Regions from separate parts of the Exiguobacterium sp. SH5S13 genome, predicted to be linked through region 1. Evidence: predicted binding sites of a transcription regulator. Region 1 holds the regulator's gene; the other holds the start of a gene.
What was found. Region 1 encodes Rex, which represses fermentation and respiration genes when NADH is low (regulators of the CRP and FNR family bind a similar motif). Its sites were predicted from a motif close to TTGTGAAATATTTCACAA; they were not measured.

Region 1 (7,480 bases):
CGTTGAGTAAAGGCTTTATAATGAAAGCATGTATGAGTAGTTTGGCTTTATTTACAATACTGGGGACAGCACATCCAGCTTACGCATCTACAGGGGGGAGCGAATCGAAATTGCGTCCAGACGCAGAAGTAGATTCGATTGAAGAGGATCGTTTAGTAAACGATACGGATCAGCTTAATGAAATTGAAGTATTTTTCACTAATCCATCAGTTACGATGACGAAAGAAAGTGATGAGTTTAGTATTATACATGAAGACTCAAATTTAGAATTCGATAAAACAGAAGAAGGGAAAGTGATTTTCAGAAACAAAGAAGAACAGTATTCTATTGAAAATGTGGCTTTAGTAGGAGGTGTCCAAATCCTCTACAACATTGAATCAACTGAGTCGCCAAAAGAATATGTCTTAGATTTAGACATTACTGAAGGTAGTCGAATTATTCACGAAGATGGAGAGTACAAAATTGTGAATGAAAAAGGTGAGGTAGAGGTCTTCATTGGCTCCCCTTGGGCGAAAGACAGTAATGGAAACGAAGTCGAAACATATTATGAGATTAAAGACCAACAGTTGATCCAACATATTGATTATGAAGGAACGGATTATCCTTTAGTCGCTGATCCATTGTTCTGCTCGGATACAATCGATAATACAGCGTCGAAGTATACGGACTCTAATACTTTTTCTGTATATCCACGGACATGTGCACGAACGTATATTACAGCTAGCTATACTTTGGGTGGCGCATTATTAGGCGTTTTTGGGTCAACTGCCATCGGAAAACAGATGTGGTCTGAAGTTGTAGCAGACGCTTCGTATCAAGCGACAAGTACGGCAAACCGCCCGAAGCTCAAAGATCAATTTATCTGTCATGCAGTTAACCCGACTACGATTTGGAAATCATCTTGGAATCTAGATACGAATCGACCGGATGTTTCATTGTTGGATACGTATAAAGCACTTTGTAATCCAGACTATTAAAGGCGAGGTAAACTATGAACATTCAATACTTTGAACCAGATTCGTTATTTTTCATTGTAATCGCGTTGCTAATCCTCTATCCAATCCTTCTTTTAGTAGGGGTGACTACGAGTAAAACAAATCTTATTGGAAAGATTATTTACGGTATTTCAGCATTCTTTTATGCTTACGTGATTTGGTATAGCTACAGCCTAGGCATTTACTTAGACGAGATGTCTGATCCGGCACAAGATGAAGTCATCTTTGGTAGTATAGGATATTTCCATTTAATTTTGTTGGCATTCCCCTACATCTTTTTAACGATGGGTTTTACGTTCAAACAGCATACTCGATCATAATAAAAGAGCGCCTTCCGCTATACGCGGATTGGCGCTCTTTCGTCAGTTTTTCGGTTGTCGATAATTATTTCGATACCACATATTCACCCGGCTCACGACGTAGACGATAAACGCGAGCACCCACATAAACAGCGTCTCTTGATAAAAGTGGCCCCAGACCGAGCCAGGCGCATAAAAGCTATGCACCGTGACATCAACTGGCCAAATGACGAGCCGGATGAAGAGGGTGCTCATGAGCAAACCGCTGAGCAGGCTGATGATGATACCGGACCATGTTTGGATGATAAACCCGACGACAATCGGCAGGAAGTAAAATAAAATGATTGGGACGTTCGTCGCCTCGCCGCGGATGAGTTCCGAGATATACTCGGTCCCGCTCGGCACGATATAGACGAACCCGGTCAGGAACGCATGCATCCAATCGATCCGCATGGCACGGGAACGCATCATGAATGGAGTTCCTCCCATTCTGAGAACAGTGCCGTGATCGACTCTTTCGTCGCGTCGGACTCGGTCGACAGCTCTTGGGCGCGGGCGAAGTCGTTGAACACGTCCGGTTCGCATAACAGCTGCTCGATCTCTTCAAGCCGCGCTTCGTGGCGCTCGATCGTCAGTTCGATCTCTTCGACCCGCTGTTTCAGCCGGCGTTCTTCGCGTTGCTGTTCTTTGTCGGCGCGCTGCTTCTTGACGACGACTTGTTTCGTCTCCTCGCGGGCGAGCCGGGCGAGGTCCTCGAGCTCTTCTTTCTTCTCGACGTAATACGAGTAGTCGCCGAGGTACTCGTCGATGCCGTTCGGCGTGATCTCTAAGACACGCGTCGCGAGCCGGTCGATGAAGTAACGGTCGTGGGAGACGAACAGGATCGTCCCGGGATAGTCGACGAGCGCGTTCTCGAGGATCATCTTCGAGTCGAGGTCCAAATGGTTCGTCGGCTCATCTAAGACGAGCAAGTTCGGTTGCTCGAGCTTGAGCTTGGCGAGCGTCAGCCGGGCCCGTTCGCCGCCGGATAGTTCTTGGACGCGTTTCATGACGTCGTCCCCGCTGAACAAGAACTGGCCGAGCAGACTGCGGACTTCTTGCTCGCGCATGAGCGGCCAGTCGTTCCAAATCTCATCGATGACGCGGTTGGCGTCCGACAAGTTCTGTTGTTCCTGGTCGTAGTAGCCGATCTCGACGCCGGTACCGTAGCGGATGTCACCGGTCAGTGCGGGTTGTTGTTTCGTCAACACTTTGAGGAGCGTCGATTTGCCGACTCCGTTCGGGCCGACGAGGGCGACCGACTCGCCGCGCTGCAGTTGGAAACGTAAGTGTTGTGCGATCGGTTCCTCGTAGCCGATGGCGAGGTCGCTGCCGCTCAACACATCGTTCCCGCTTTGACGTTTGATTGAGAACGACAACACCGCGCTCCGCTCGTCACCGTCCGGCACGTCCATGCGGTCGATCTTCTCGAGCCGCTTGCGGACGCTTTGGGCGCGTTTCGTCGTCGTCGCCCGGGCGATGTTCCGTTGGATGAAGTCTTGCATTTTGGCGATCTCTTCTTGTTGTGACTCGAACTGCTTCTTCTCTTGCTCGTACAGCGCGGCCTTCTGCTCGAGGAACTTCGTATAGTTCCCGACGAAGCGGCGGCTGCGGTTGCGTGACAGCTCGTAGACGACCGAGACGACGCGGTCGAGGAAGTAACGGTCATGGGAGACGATGAGGACGGCACCTTTATAGCCGCTCAAGTACTTCTCGAGCCAGCTGAGCGTCTCGATGTCTAAATGGTTCGTCGGCTCATCCAAGATGAGCAGGTCCGGGCTTTGCAGGAGCATCTTCGCTAAGGCAAGACGTGTCCGCTGTCCGCCTGAGAGCGTGTCGATCCGACGTTCGAAGTCGTCCGGGTAAAACCGCATCCCGTGCAAGATCGAGCGGATCGTCGCTTCATACTGATAGCCGCCGCGGTCTTTGAACGTGTGCTGCTCCTCGTCATACGCCGCGAGCAGACGCTCGTAGGCGGCCGGGTCGTTCAAGATCCGCTCCGAGCCCATGTCTTGCTCCATCTGGCGGAGCGTCTTCTCTTGTTCGATCAAATCGGTGAAGACGGTGAGCATCTCGTTCCACGTCGTCTCGTTCGATTCTAACCCCGAGTCTTGGGCGAGATAGCCGATCGTCACGTCTTTTGGCTTCATGATGTCGCCCGAGTCATAGTTGTACTCGCCGGCGATGACTTTTAACAGCGTCGACTTGCCGGCGCCGTTGCGGCCTACGAGGGCGACGCGTTCGCCTTCTTGGATTTCTAGTTTGACATTCTCTAAAATCGGCTCGACGCCGAACGATTTGGATAAGTTGTTGACTTGCAGTAGGATCAAGTGAAAAAACCCCTTTCTCTCTGTTTAGTATACTTTATTTCTTCCCCTTTTCAGGTATATTCATTGAGTGCTTATGTGAATTCGTTTACAATCAAGGTGTATGAAATCAGATTCGTTTGAAACGCGTCGTAAAAAGGAGGCTCTTTCCGTTGAGTCAAAACGAACCAAAGATTCCGCAAGCGACAGCCAAACGGTTGCCACTATACTATCGGTTTATCCAAAGCCTACATTCGTCAGGGAAACAGCGTGTGTCTTCTGCTGAACTGAGCGAGGCGGTTAAGGTCGATTCGGCAACGATTCGCCGTGACTTCTCATACTTCGGTGCGCTCGGTAAAAAGGGATATGGCTATAACGTACAGTATCTGTTAGACTTTTTCCGTAAGACGCTGAATCAAGACGAGATCACGAACGTCGCCTTGGTCGGGGTCGGTCATCTCGGGACAGCGTTCGTCAACTATAACTTCCTTAAAAACAATAACACACATATCGTCGTCGGGTTCGACGCAGACGAGACAAAAGTCGGCACGACGATGTCAGGTGTCCCGATTCATCACGTCGATGAGATGGAACAAATCATGAAGCAAAACAAAATCGATGTCGCCATCCTCACGGTCCCGTCCGCTTACGCGCAGCCGGTTGCCGATGACTTGGTCCGCTATGGCGTTCGAGGGATCTTGAACTTCACGCCGGCGCGATTGACTGTACCGGACACGGTCCGCGTCCATCATATCGACTTGTCGATCGAACTCCAGTCGCTCATTTACTTTATGCAACACTATCCATCCGCTGAGGGGGTCCATCAATAATGGAATTTCTACAATCATCACTCGTCGTCGGTATCCCAGGTGGCGTCAGTATTTTCGTCATCGCCATCATCGCGCTCATCCTCTTCGGGCCGAAGAAATTGCCAGAGTTCGGCCGGGCAGCGGGGCAGACGCTCCGTGAGTTCAAAAATGCCACGAACGGTATGATGAAAGAGCACGACGAGACCGACAAGAAAGAAATTGAGAAGAAAGAGCAGTAAGCCATGAGCCATCAACCTGATCAAGAACGGGCACTGTCCGATCACTTGACAGAGCTGCGGAGACGACTGATGCTGTCGGCATTTGTCGTCTTTGCCTTCTTTCTGATCGCTTTGCCGAGTGTCAAATACGTGCTCGCCTATCTGCAGGCGGACCTCGTCGAACGAGGGCTCGAGCTGAACGCCTTTGGGGTCGCGGACCCGCTCATGATTTACTTGAACTTGGCGCTCGTCATCGGGCTCGTCGCGTCTGGTCCATTTCTACTGTATCAACTGTGGGCGTTCGTCGCACCTGGTCTGCATCCGAATGAACGAAAATGGACGCTCGCCTATATCCCGGTCATCTTTATCTTGTTCCTCATCGGTCTCGCATTCGCCTACTATTGGTTGTTCCCGCTCGTCCTCGATATCTCGACGGACCTCGGGCAAGACCTCGGTCTGACGCAAATCATCGGGGCGACGAACTATTTCACGTTCCTGTTGCAACTGACAATCCCGTTCGGACTGTTGTTCCAGTTGCCGGTCGTGACGATGTTCTTGACGCGCATCGGTGTCGTGACGCCGTACTTCCTCTCAAAAATTCGGAAGTACGCCTACTTCGCCTTGTTCGTCATCGCGGCATTCATCACGCCGCCGGATTTGACGTCGCACCTCATGGTGTCGCTGCCGCTCTTCTTCCTATATGAGATCAGCTTATCGATCTCACGCATGACGTACCGCGGTGTGCTCCGACGTGAGAAAGAGGCGATGGTGAAAGAACAGATGGATTTGATGAAGCAAATGAATGAGAAGTGAACACTACGTCATGAGACGTGGTGTTTTTTTAATGCGAGTGCGCTAAACTGGAAGTATCTTGAAAAGGGGCTTGGCCATCGTGTTGATCGGACTGTTTCTCCTTGTCGGTTGGCACGTATCACGGTTGGCATAACGGTGCTTTTTGGTCGCAAACTGTCGTACTGAAACTACATGTTCAAAGTGATATTGGTCGTAAACGCTTTTTCTGCAACAAGGAAGTACATGCTAAGATAAAACCAATCAAACACATGTCAGGGGGAGAAACGATGACTTGGGAGTACTACGGGGATGAGCTCATCATCATCGGTGTGTTGACGACAATTCTGTTGATTGCCGTGCTGAACTTTTGGAAGTCGCCATTCAAGCGGAGACTTGCCTTCTCGTTGACGCTGCTCGTCGTGGGATACGTGTCGTGTATCATCGGACTCGTCTTCGTCCGCGGGTGGGACGCCCTGGGCTGGATCTTGTACGGCTTTATATTGTATGTGATCGGGTTCGTCACATATATCGGTGTCGTCATCTACCACTGGATGAAAGCGAGACGCACGTCCAATTCATGATCAAAACCGTTCCTGCCGAGGAACGGTTTTTTGTCGTCACAACCGGCGTTCAAACTTTAGACATAATTACGTGAAAAACTGAGCAAAGGGATTGTCAAACCTTCTTGTGAAATAGTACACTAAGTTCAGAAAGCGAATGTGATATTTGTCACAAACACTAACTTGCCTACAACTCAAAGGAGAGACTACCATATGAAAATCGCAGTCATCGGATGTACACACGCAGGAACAGCAGCAGTCAAAGGCTTACTCGCCAAGCACGACAATCTCGACATCACCGTGTATGAGCGGAACGACAACGTCAGCTTCCTCTCGTGTGGGATCGCCCTCCACGTCGGTGGCGTCGTCAAACGCGCTGAAGAATTGTTCTACTCATCACCGACCGAGCTCGAAGAACTCGGCGCGACGATGCGCATGAAGCATGACGTGTTGAACATCGATGCGGAAGCGAAGACGGTCCACGCCAAAAACCTCGAGACGGGTGCAGACGTATATGACACGTTCGACCGTTTGATCGTGACGACAGGATCTTGGCCGATTGTCCCGACGCTACCTGGCATCGAGATGACTGGGATCGAACTTTGCAAAAACTATGGTCACGCTCAGCGCATCATCGAGCGGGCTAAGGGTGCGACAAATATCGCCGTCATCGGTGCCGGCTATATCGGCGTCGAGCTCGTCGAGGCGTTCGAAGTGTACGGCAAGCACGTCACGTTCATCGACAGTGCTGACCGCATCTTGAACAAGTACCTCGACAAGTCGTTCACGGACCAACTTGAAGCCGACATGACGTCACGCGGTATCGACCTTGAGCTCAGCCAAACGGTCGAAGCGTTCCGCGGCACAGACGGAAACGTCACGCACGTCGTCACCGACAAAGGTGAGTTCGAAGCCGACCTCGTCATTCTATGTGTCGGTTTCCGCCCGAACACGGGACTGCTCGCAGGACAAGTCGACATGCTCGGCAACGGCGCCATCATCGTCGACGAATATATGCGCACGAGCAACCCGGACGTCTTCGCAGCCGGTGACAGCTGTGCCGTCTACTATAACCCGGCGCGCACACATGCTTACATCCCGCTCGCGACGAACGCCGTCCGCATGGGTACGCTCGTCGCCGAGAACCTCGTCACGCCGCGTGTCCGTTACCAAGGTACGCAAGGAACGTCGGGTCTTCGTCTCTATGACTGGAACATCGCCTCGTCAGGCCTCACGGAAGAAGCGGCCGGATTGTTCGGCCTCGACGTCGAGAGCGTCGTGATCGAGGACGCGTACCGCCCTGAGTTCATGCCGACGGCGGAGCCGGTCCAGTTCAAACTTGTCTATGAAGTCGGCACACACCGTGTCGTCGGGGGACAAGTGCTCTCGAAAGCGGATATGACGCAAGCGGTCAACACGTTGTCGCTCGCGATCCAAAACGAGATGACGGTCGAAGAGCTCG
Region 2 (7,480 bases), on a different contig from region 1:
TCTAGCTGTTGTAGCGCCTCGAACGTGTAGCCAGTATAGATCCAGACGTTCTTCCCGAGTGTCTTGCAACCGCGCACGACCTCCGACAGCTCAGCCGGTTGCAGGAACGGTTCACCGCCCGATATCGTCACACCTTCCCATGCGGCCGTCTCGACACGGTCTAACAACTCTTCGACCGAGATGTCGCGACCGCCTCGCGGATTCCACGATTCAGGGTTGTGACAGCCCAGGCAACGATGCGGACAGCCCGCTGTAAAAATCACGGTTCGAATGCCCGGACCATCTACGACCGATTCTTCAAGTACGGATAGGACGCGCATGATGTTTCACCCTCGCTCGTTCTTCTTCTCGTTTTGCCGAGTTCCATCGATCCATCGTCCCGACCAAATAACCGGTGATACGACGGATCCGCTCGATCTGATCTCGTTCCCCGCACGTCGGACACGACTCGTCGATGATCCCTTCTAGACCGCAACTCCCGCAACGATCGACCGGATGATTGATCGATCCATAGCCGACGTCATGCGCCCGCATGAGCCGCACGATCGATTCAACCGCTTCCGGGTTATGGGCGAGCGAACCGTCGACCTCGACGTACGTAATATGTCCGGCGTCACATAAGGCGTGGTATGGCGCCTCGATTCGAACCTTGTCCCGGATTGAGACGTGTTGATAAACCGGGACGTGGAACGAATTCGTGTAAAACGCGCGATCGGTCACACCGGCGATCATCCCGAAATCGTGTTGATCGTTTAACACGAACTTCCCGGACAATCCTTCGGCCGGCGTCGCCAGTAGCGAAAAGTTTAAATCATGATCGTCCGCCGCCTGCCTCATCCGGTTCGCGAGATGGGTCACGATATCAAGCCCGAGACGTTCTGCTTCTCTTGATTCAACGTGCGTCCCGCCAACGAGGACACGTAGCGCTTCGGCGAGACCGATGAATCCGAGCGACAACGTCCCTTGTTTTAACACGTCTCGTAATTCCGATTCAGGCAAAAGCGTCTCACTCCCCCGCCAGACATGCTGCGCATAAAGAAAGCGGAATTCGTCCGCATGTCGCTTACATTGATAGTCGAAGCGCTCGAGCAATTGCTCGATGGCGATGTCAACGAATCCATCCAACGTCTTATAAAATGACTCGATATCGGATGACACGAGTGCCATCTTCACTAAATTCAACGTCGAGAACGATAAATTACCTCTTCCGATCGACGTCTCTGCCCCATGACGGTTTCCCATCACCCGCGTCCGGCAGCCCATGTAGGCAACTTCCGAAGCATGTGTCCCGTCATAGTACTGAAGGTTGAACGGCGCATCGACGAACGAGAAGTTCGGGAACAACCGCTTACCCGTCACGCGGCATGCGTGGCGGAACAAATCGACGTTCGGGTCCCCGTCATTGAAATTGACGCCTTCCTTTACTTTGAAGATTTGAATCGGGAAAATCGGCGTCTCCCCGTTGCCTAACCCTCGCTCTGTCGCTTTTAACAACTCGCGGATAAACACTCGTCCCCACCGACTCGTGTCGGTGCCGTAGTTGATCGACACGAACGGAACTTGACCACCGCCGCGCGAGTGCATCGAGTTGGCGTTATGGATGAACGCCTCGCACGCCTGGTACGTCGCCGAGACGGTTTCCTCTTCAGCGATCTGCTGTTTTTGCTCCAACGTCAGCTCAATCGGTAATCCGTTCAACCGCTCGAGTTGACGTTCATACGTCTTCTCGACGTAAGGAGCGAGATCGACGTCAAACATCGGGAACGCCTGTCCCCCGTGCTGCATGTTCTGATTCGCTTGAAGAATGATCGAGGCGAGCGCCAGCGCCGAACGAATGTCCTGCGGGGGACGAATCGTCCCGTGTCCGGTGTGGAACCCGTTCGCGAGTAACTCTCCGAGCGGGATTTGACAACACGTCGTCGATCCGGTCACATAGTAATCGGCATCATGCACATACAAGTAGTTATCACGGATCGCTAGACGTGACCGTTCCGACAATAGGTACGTGGTCGATAATTGTTTTGACACTTCTGAAGATAAGCGCGCTAGTTTGCCGAGTGGCGACTTCCCGTCGACGTTGGCGTTCTCTTGGATCAAATCTTGATCTGGTAGCACACAGACATCATTATAAAGCTGGAGCATGTTCACTCCGCATCACCTCGCTATATATTGATTATTTAACGGCTGATAACCGATAAAAATTCTATATATAGATTATGTCACGTTTTATCGATTTGAGGCACGTCGATATTGTGACAGTTGCAACCTATCCCGAACGCAAAAAAACAGCCGAATCCCTGATGCGGGCTCGACTGCTCGTTTCGTGATGTATGTCATACTTCTTTGGCTGGCTTGACGATTTTTAATTCGACTTCTTCTTGCTCTGACTCTTGTGCTTCACGCAATCCTTTCGCGTTCAACCATGTATAGATTGCTCCCATGAATAACGCGCCTCCGATAATGTTTCCGAACGTAGCCGGAATCAAGTTGTGGATGGCTCCAGCAAAGCTGATTGCTTCTGGATGCGGGACAACGAGTGTGAGTGCGAACAAAACGAAGTTGGCGATGACGTGATCAAACCCTGAAGCGAAGAAGACGGCCACTAGGAAGATCATCGAGAAGATTTGGGCAAATTCATTTTTCATCTGTTTCGGCAAGAAGATGGCGAGACAGACCATCCAGTTACAGAAGATGGCTCTAAAAAAGATTTCGACTGTCGTATGGTGCATCTTGCTCTCGACGATGGAAAATAACCAGTTGTTCATGCCGAGCTCTTGAATGACCCCGGTCGGCGCGAGCAACAAGGCGAAAAGAATGCCGCCGAGCGCGTTCCCGATGAAGCAAAGCAACCAGACGAGCATCGTATCACTTAGCGTCGTATAGCCACGCATCGTTGAAGTCGTAAAATACATCGTATTCCCGGTAAATAGTTCAGCGCCTCCGTAGATGATCATGACGAGCGCGATCCCGAACGAGAATCCCCCGATGAGCGTCGTAAATGGTGAATCTACAAGATACATGCCATTGACGACTTTTAATGTGAAGATTGATGCGAACCCGATAAAAATCCCCGCGAGCATTGCCCGTAAAAAATATTCCATCGGCCGATAGTGAATCATCGCTGAGGAAGCTTGTGCTTTCTTCCGTAATGATTCGAGTGCATGGATTTCCATTGATGCCATGTCACAAACCCTTCTTTCTGTTTAAATGAACCATATAATAAGAACAAACATGTGAAATCATTAACAATATAAGCCCGGAGCGACATTTTTGCAACTGCCCATTCGAACTGTTGACATACTTTTCACATCGTAATCGGTTACATTTGTCGGATTTGTGACTAAAAAAAGCGACCCTTCGTAAAGGGCCGCATGAAACCAATTATTCTTTCTCAGAAGACTCTGTCGTCTCATCAGTCGATGCTTTAGTCGATTTTTCTGGAGCTGAAGCTTCTTCACCTTCAGTTTCCTCTTCTTCGACTGCTACCGGCTCGTTCACTGATGCGATTTGAAGATCGCCTTCAGATAAGATTTCGTAATCTTTATTCTTCGGAATATCAGCAACTGTGAGTGAGTCACCGATCCCTAGCTCGCTGACGTCGAGCTCGATCCGCTCTGGGATGTTAGCAGGTGTTGCCGAAACAGTGACTTTATAGAGTGCTTGCGACAAGAAGCCGCCTTCTTTGACACCTTTCGCGTCGCCGACGAGTGTGACGTCTGCTTCAACTTCAGTTGCCTCATCCATTTTGACTGCCATGAACTCGACGTGCTTGTATGTGTTCGTGAACGGGTCAACTTCCGTCCCGTGAACGAGTGTGTTTACTTTCTTGCCGTCGATGTTGAGTTCGATCAAGGCGTTGTCACCGTGTTCCCGGAGAATCTTGCGCAATGCCATTTCTTCAAACGCGACTGGTGTGCTTTCGACTTTGTAGCCGTAAACGACACCAAGTACTTTTCCTTCTTTACGTAAGTTTGTTCGAACCGAACGTGGTCGTAATTCTCGTGTCGTTACTTTAAGCGTGTCTGTCATAATCATTTCCCCCTACTGGTTTATGAATCATGTCTACATCTTGAGGGTGAGGCAGTGTGAACTCCACCTCTCAACCTCGATGCGTTTGACGACATGTGTATATTGTTCCCATAGCTAAGCATCCATAAACGTTACAGTCGGTTAAATTAAGATTACAATGTTTGTCACATGACACGTTTGAACAACTTCTCGAGTTCATACGTACTCCACTTCACTAAAATCGGACGTCCGTGTGGACACGTATACGGAGACGTCGTCTCGCCAAGGTCGCGGATCAACTGTCGCATCATCTCGAGGTTTAACGGATGGTTCGCTTTGATCGATCGTTTGCACGCCATCAGGATCGACGCCTGTTCGCGATATTTAGCGATATCGATTGATCGGTCCCGAATCGCCATCTCGATCAAATCACGGACTGTCCCTTCGAGATCGTGCTGCGGGTACCATGTCGGGATTTCCCGGACGAGAAACGTATTGCCTCCGAACGCCTCTAAATCGAGGCCCGCTTCTTTAAGAAGCGGGGCGACTTCTTCGATCGCAAGCGTCTCTTGTTGGGTGAACTCGAGCGTGAGCGGCAACAGCAACAATTGATACTCTTTTTCCGGCTGGCCGAGTTGGTCATAAAATAACTCGTACTTGATGCGTTCTTGGGCGGCGTGCTGGTCGATGATGTACATGCCATCGTCTGCGCCGCAGACGATGTAACTCGCATGGAGCTGGCCAATGACATCGAGCGCCGGTAGCCGCTGTCTCGTCTTTTCAACCCCCGGTTCTTCTGGCAGCACTGTTTCGACCGGTGTTTCTTGAACGAGTGGTGTCGGTGACCAGCGACTCGGTGACGTGACCGGCTCGCGTGGGATCGGATAGTTCCATGCGTTCGGCTCAACTGCTGTGTCTGAGCGTTCGACGGTGAGATCAAGCTTCGATTGCGCTGTCTGAACGGACGGCTGTCTTGGTTTGACCGACGGGATCAACCGTTGCTCCCGAAGTGTCAGCTGAACCGTCTCCCGGATCAGTTGGCAAAGTTCTTTCTCTTTTGACAGCCGCACTTCCCGCTTCGTCGGATGGACGTTGACATCAATCAGCATCGGGTCCATGTTCACTTCGAGCACGGCGATCGGGTAACGTCCGATCGGCAGGAGCGTATGATAGCCTTCGAGCACGCTTTGCGTGAGCGCGAAATTTTTGATGCTCCGCCCGTTCAAGATCAGGGTCACGTACTGTTTATTTGAACGCGTCACTTCGGGCCGCACGAGGTGAGCACTCAAGCTGTAGTCATTCGTCTTGCTCGACGCCGTCACGATTTGGGCGGCGACTTGCCGACCGTAGATCGCGAGCATGACTTGCTTGATGTCCCCGTTCCCGTTCGTTCGGAGTAGCTCCTTGTCTTCATGGAAAGCCGTCAATCGAACTTCTGGGTGTGACAAGGCGATCCGGTTCAACGTGTCGGTGATGCTCGCGAGCTCGGTCGCAGACGTTTTCAAGTATTTCAAACGGGCTGGCGTATTATAGAACAATTGACTGACCGTGATCTCTGTCCCGACGTTAGCAGCAGTCGGTGTTTGCTCGATCACGACGCCGCCATGTAGCGTCATCTCAAAGCCGGCCTCATCAGCCCGGCGCGACTTTAACGTGACGTGACTGACCGATGCGATCGAGGCGAGCGCCTCGCCCCGGAATCCGAGCGTCCGAATCCGGAACAAATCATGTTCGTCTCGTATCTTGCTCGTCGCATGTCTTAAAAAAGCACGGGCCGCGTCATCCTCGTAAAAGCCGTGGCCGTTATCCCGCACTTTGATGAGCCGGATCCCGGCCTCTTCTAGCTCGACTTCCACTTTCGTCGCGCCGGCATCAATCGCGTTTTCGACGAGTTCTTTCACGACCGATGCCGGTCGTTCGACAACTTCCCCGGCCGCAATCCGGTTGGCTAACTGTTCTGGCAACTCTTGAATGATTCCCATCGACTCACCCTTTCTTCGCAGACTGTTGGAGCGCATAGAGCGCCTGCATCGCCTCGATCGGGTTCATCGCTAAAAGATCGAGCTCGAGCAATTGTTGTTTTAACTCATCTTTCGTCTCGAACAAAGAGAGCTGAGCGGTTTCATCGCTCGACTTCTTCGTTGTCGGGGCAGCGATCGGCTCTTTCTCTTGTTCGAGCTCTGTTAAGATCGTCCGGGCTCGTTCGATGAGCGATTGCGGCAAGTCGGCCAGTTCCGCGACGTGGATGCCGTAAGACTTGTCGGCCTTGCCTGGATGAACTTCATGCAAGAAGACGACGCGTCCGTCGCGTTCGATGGCGCGGACGTGGACGTTCTCGAGCGTCGGGATCGTCGTTTCGAGGACGGTCAGCTCATGATAATGCGTCGAGAACAGTGTCTTCGCGCCGATTGAGGCGGCGATATATTCGACGATTGCTTGCGCAAGCGCCATCCCATCATACGTCGACGTCCCGCGCCCGATTTCATCTAGCAAGATCAGGCTGTTCGCCGTCGCCTCGGTCACGGCCTGGCGCGTCTCGGTCATTTCGACCATAAACGTGGACTGACCGCTCACGAGGTCGTCCGCTGCCCCGATGCGAGTGAAGATGCGGTCAAACAGCGGCAGTTCGGCCGCCTCGGCCGGGACGAACGATCCGATTTGGTGCATGATCGCGATCAACGCGAACTGGCGCATGTACGTCGATTTACCGGACATGTTCGGTCCGGTGATCAACAGCATCTGACGCGAGTCGTCAAGCGTCAAGTCGTTGGCGACATAGTCACCGCGTGGCAGAACCGTCTCGATGACCGGGTGCCGGCCGCGATCGATTTGAACGTTTGCGGACGCTGTCGGACGCACGTAGTCCCGCTTTTCGGCGACGATCGCCAAAGCGAGCAGGACGTCAAGTTCACTGAGCGACCGTGCGAGCTGTTGCAACCGTTTCGTCTCAAGTTTGACTCGGTCGCGCAGTGTGACGAACAAGTCATACTCGAGCGTGCAGCTCTTCTCTTCCGCACCGAGGATGAGCGCTTCTTTCTCTTTCAGCTCGGGCGTGACGTAGCGTTCGGCGTTCGCGAGCGTCTGTTTCCGCTCGTACCGACCTTCTTCGAGTAAACGGGCGTTCGCTTTCGTCACTTCGAGATAATACCCGAAGACACGGTTGTAGCCGATCTTTAATGACTTGATTCCGGTCGCGATCCGCTCTTGTTGCTCCAGGTTCGCGATCCACGACTTCCCGTTCGCTTTCGCTTCAAGTAACTGATCGAGCTCTTCTGAATAGCCTTTACGAATCATTCCGCCTTCTTTCGTCGAGATCGGTGGAGATTCGACGAGCGCCGCTTCAAGGAGCGCCGCCAAGTCTTCGAACGTGTCCAAGTCCTCATGGATATGATGCAACCGGCTTGATGCGACCGCTTCGAGCATCACGCTCAAAGCCGGGATGCGTGCTAGTGTGTCGCGCAATTGTACGAGA

Region 2: the regulator Rex is predicted to act here: its motif matches at 3,232-3,249, upstream of EVJ30_RS03785 (formate/nitrite transporter family protein).

What each region holds. Positions count from the first base shown of each region.
Region 1 covers NZ_SJUS01000038.1:678-8,157, reverse strand. The annotation lists gene EVJ30_RS14420 (DUF2599 domain-containing protein) at 3-977, shown strand; gene EVJ30_RS14415 (hypothetical protein) at 1,358-1,765, opposite strand; gene EVJ30_RS14410 (ABC-F family ATP-binding cassette domain-containing protein) at 1,762-3,663, opposite strand; gene EVJ30_RS14405 (redox-sensing transcriptional repressor Rex) at 3,813-4,469, shown strand; gene EVJ30_RS14400 (twin-arginine translocase TatA/TatE family subunit) at 4,469-4,687, shown strand; gene tatC (twin-arginine translocase subunit TatC) at 4,691-5,479, shown strand; gene EVJ30_RS14390 (hypothetical protein) at 5,746-6,039, shown strand; gene EVJ30_RS14385 (FAD-dependent oxidoreductase) at 6,232-7,480, shown strand, end outside.
Region 2 covers NZ_SJUS01000004.1:43,856-51,335, reverse strand. The annotation lists gene nrdG (anaerobic ribonucleoside-triphosphate reductase activating protein) at 1-320, opposite strand, end outside; gene EVJ30_RS03790 (anaerobic ribonucleoside triphosphate reductase) at 298-2,142, opposite strand; gene EVJ30_RS03785 (formate/nitrite transporter family protein) at 2,334-3,173, opposite strand; gene EVJ30_RS03780 (50S ribosomal protein L25/general stress protein Ctc) at 3,382-4,029, opposite strand; gene mutL (DNA mismatch repair endonuclease MutL) at 4,194-5,990, opposite strand; gene mutS (DNA mismatch repair protein MutS) at 5,995-7,480, opposite strand, start outside.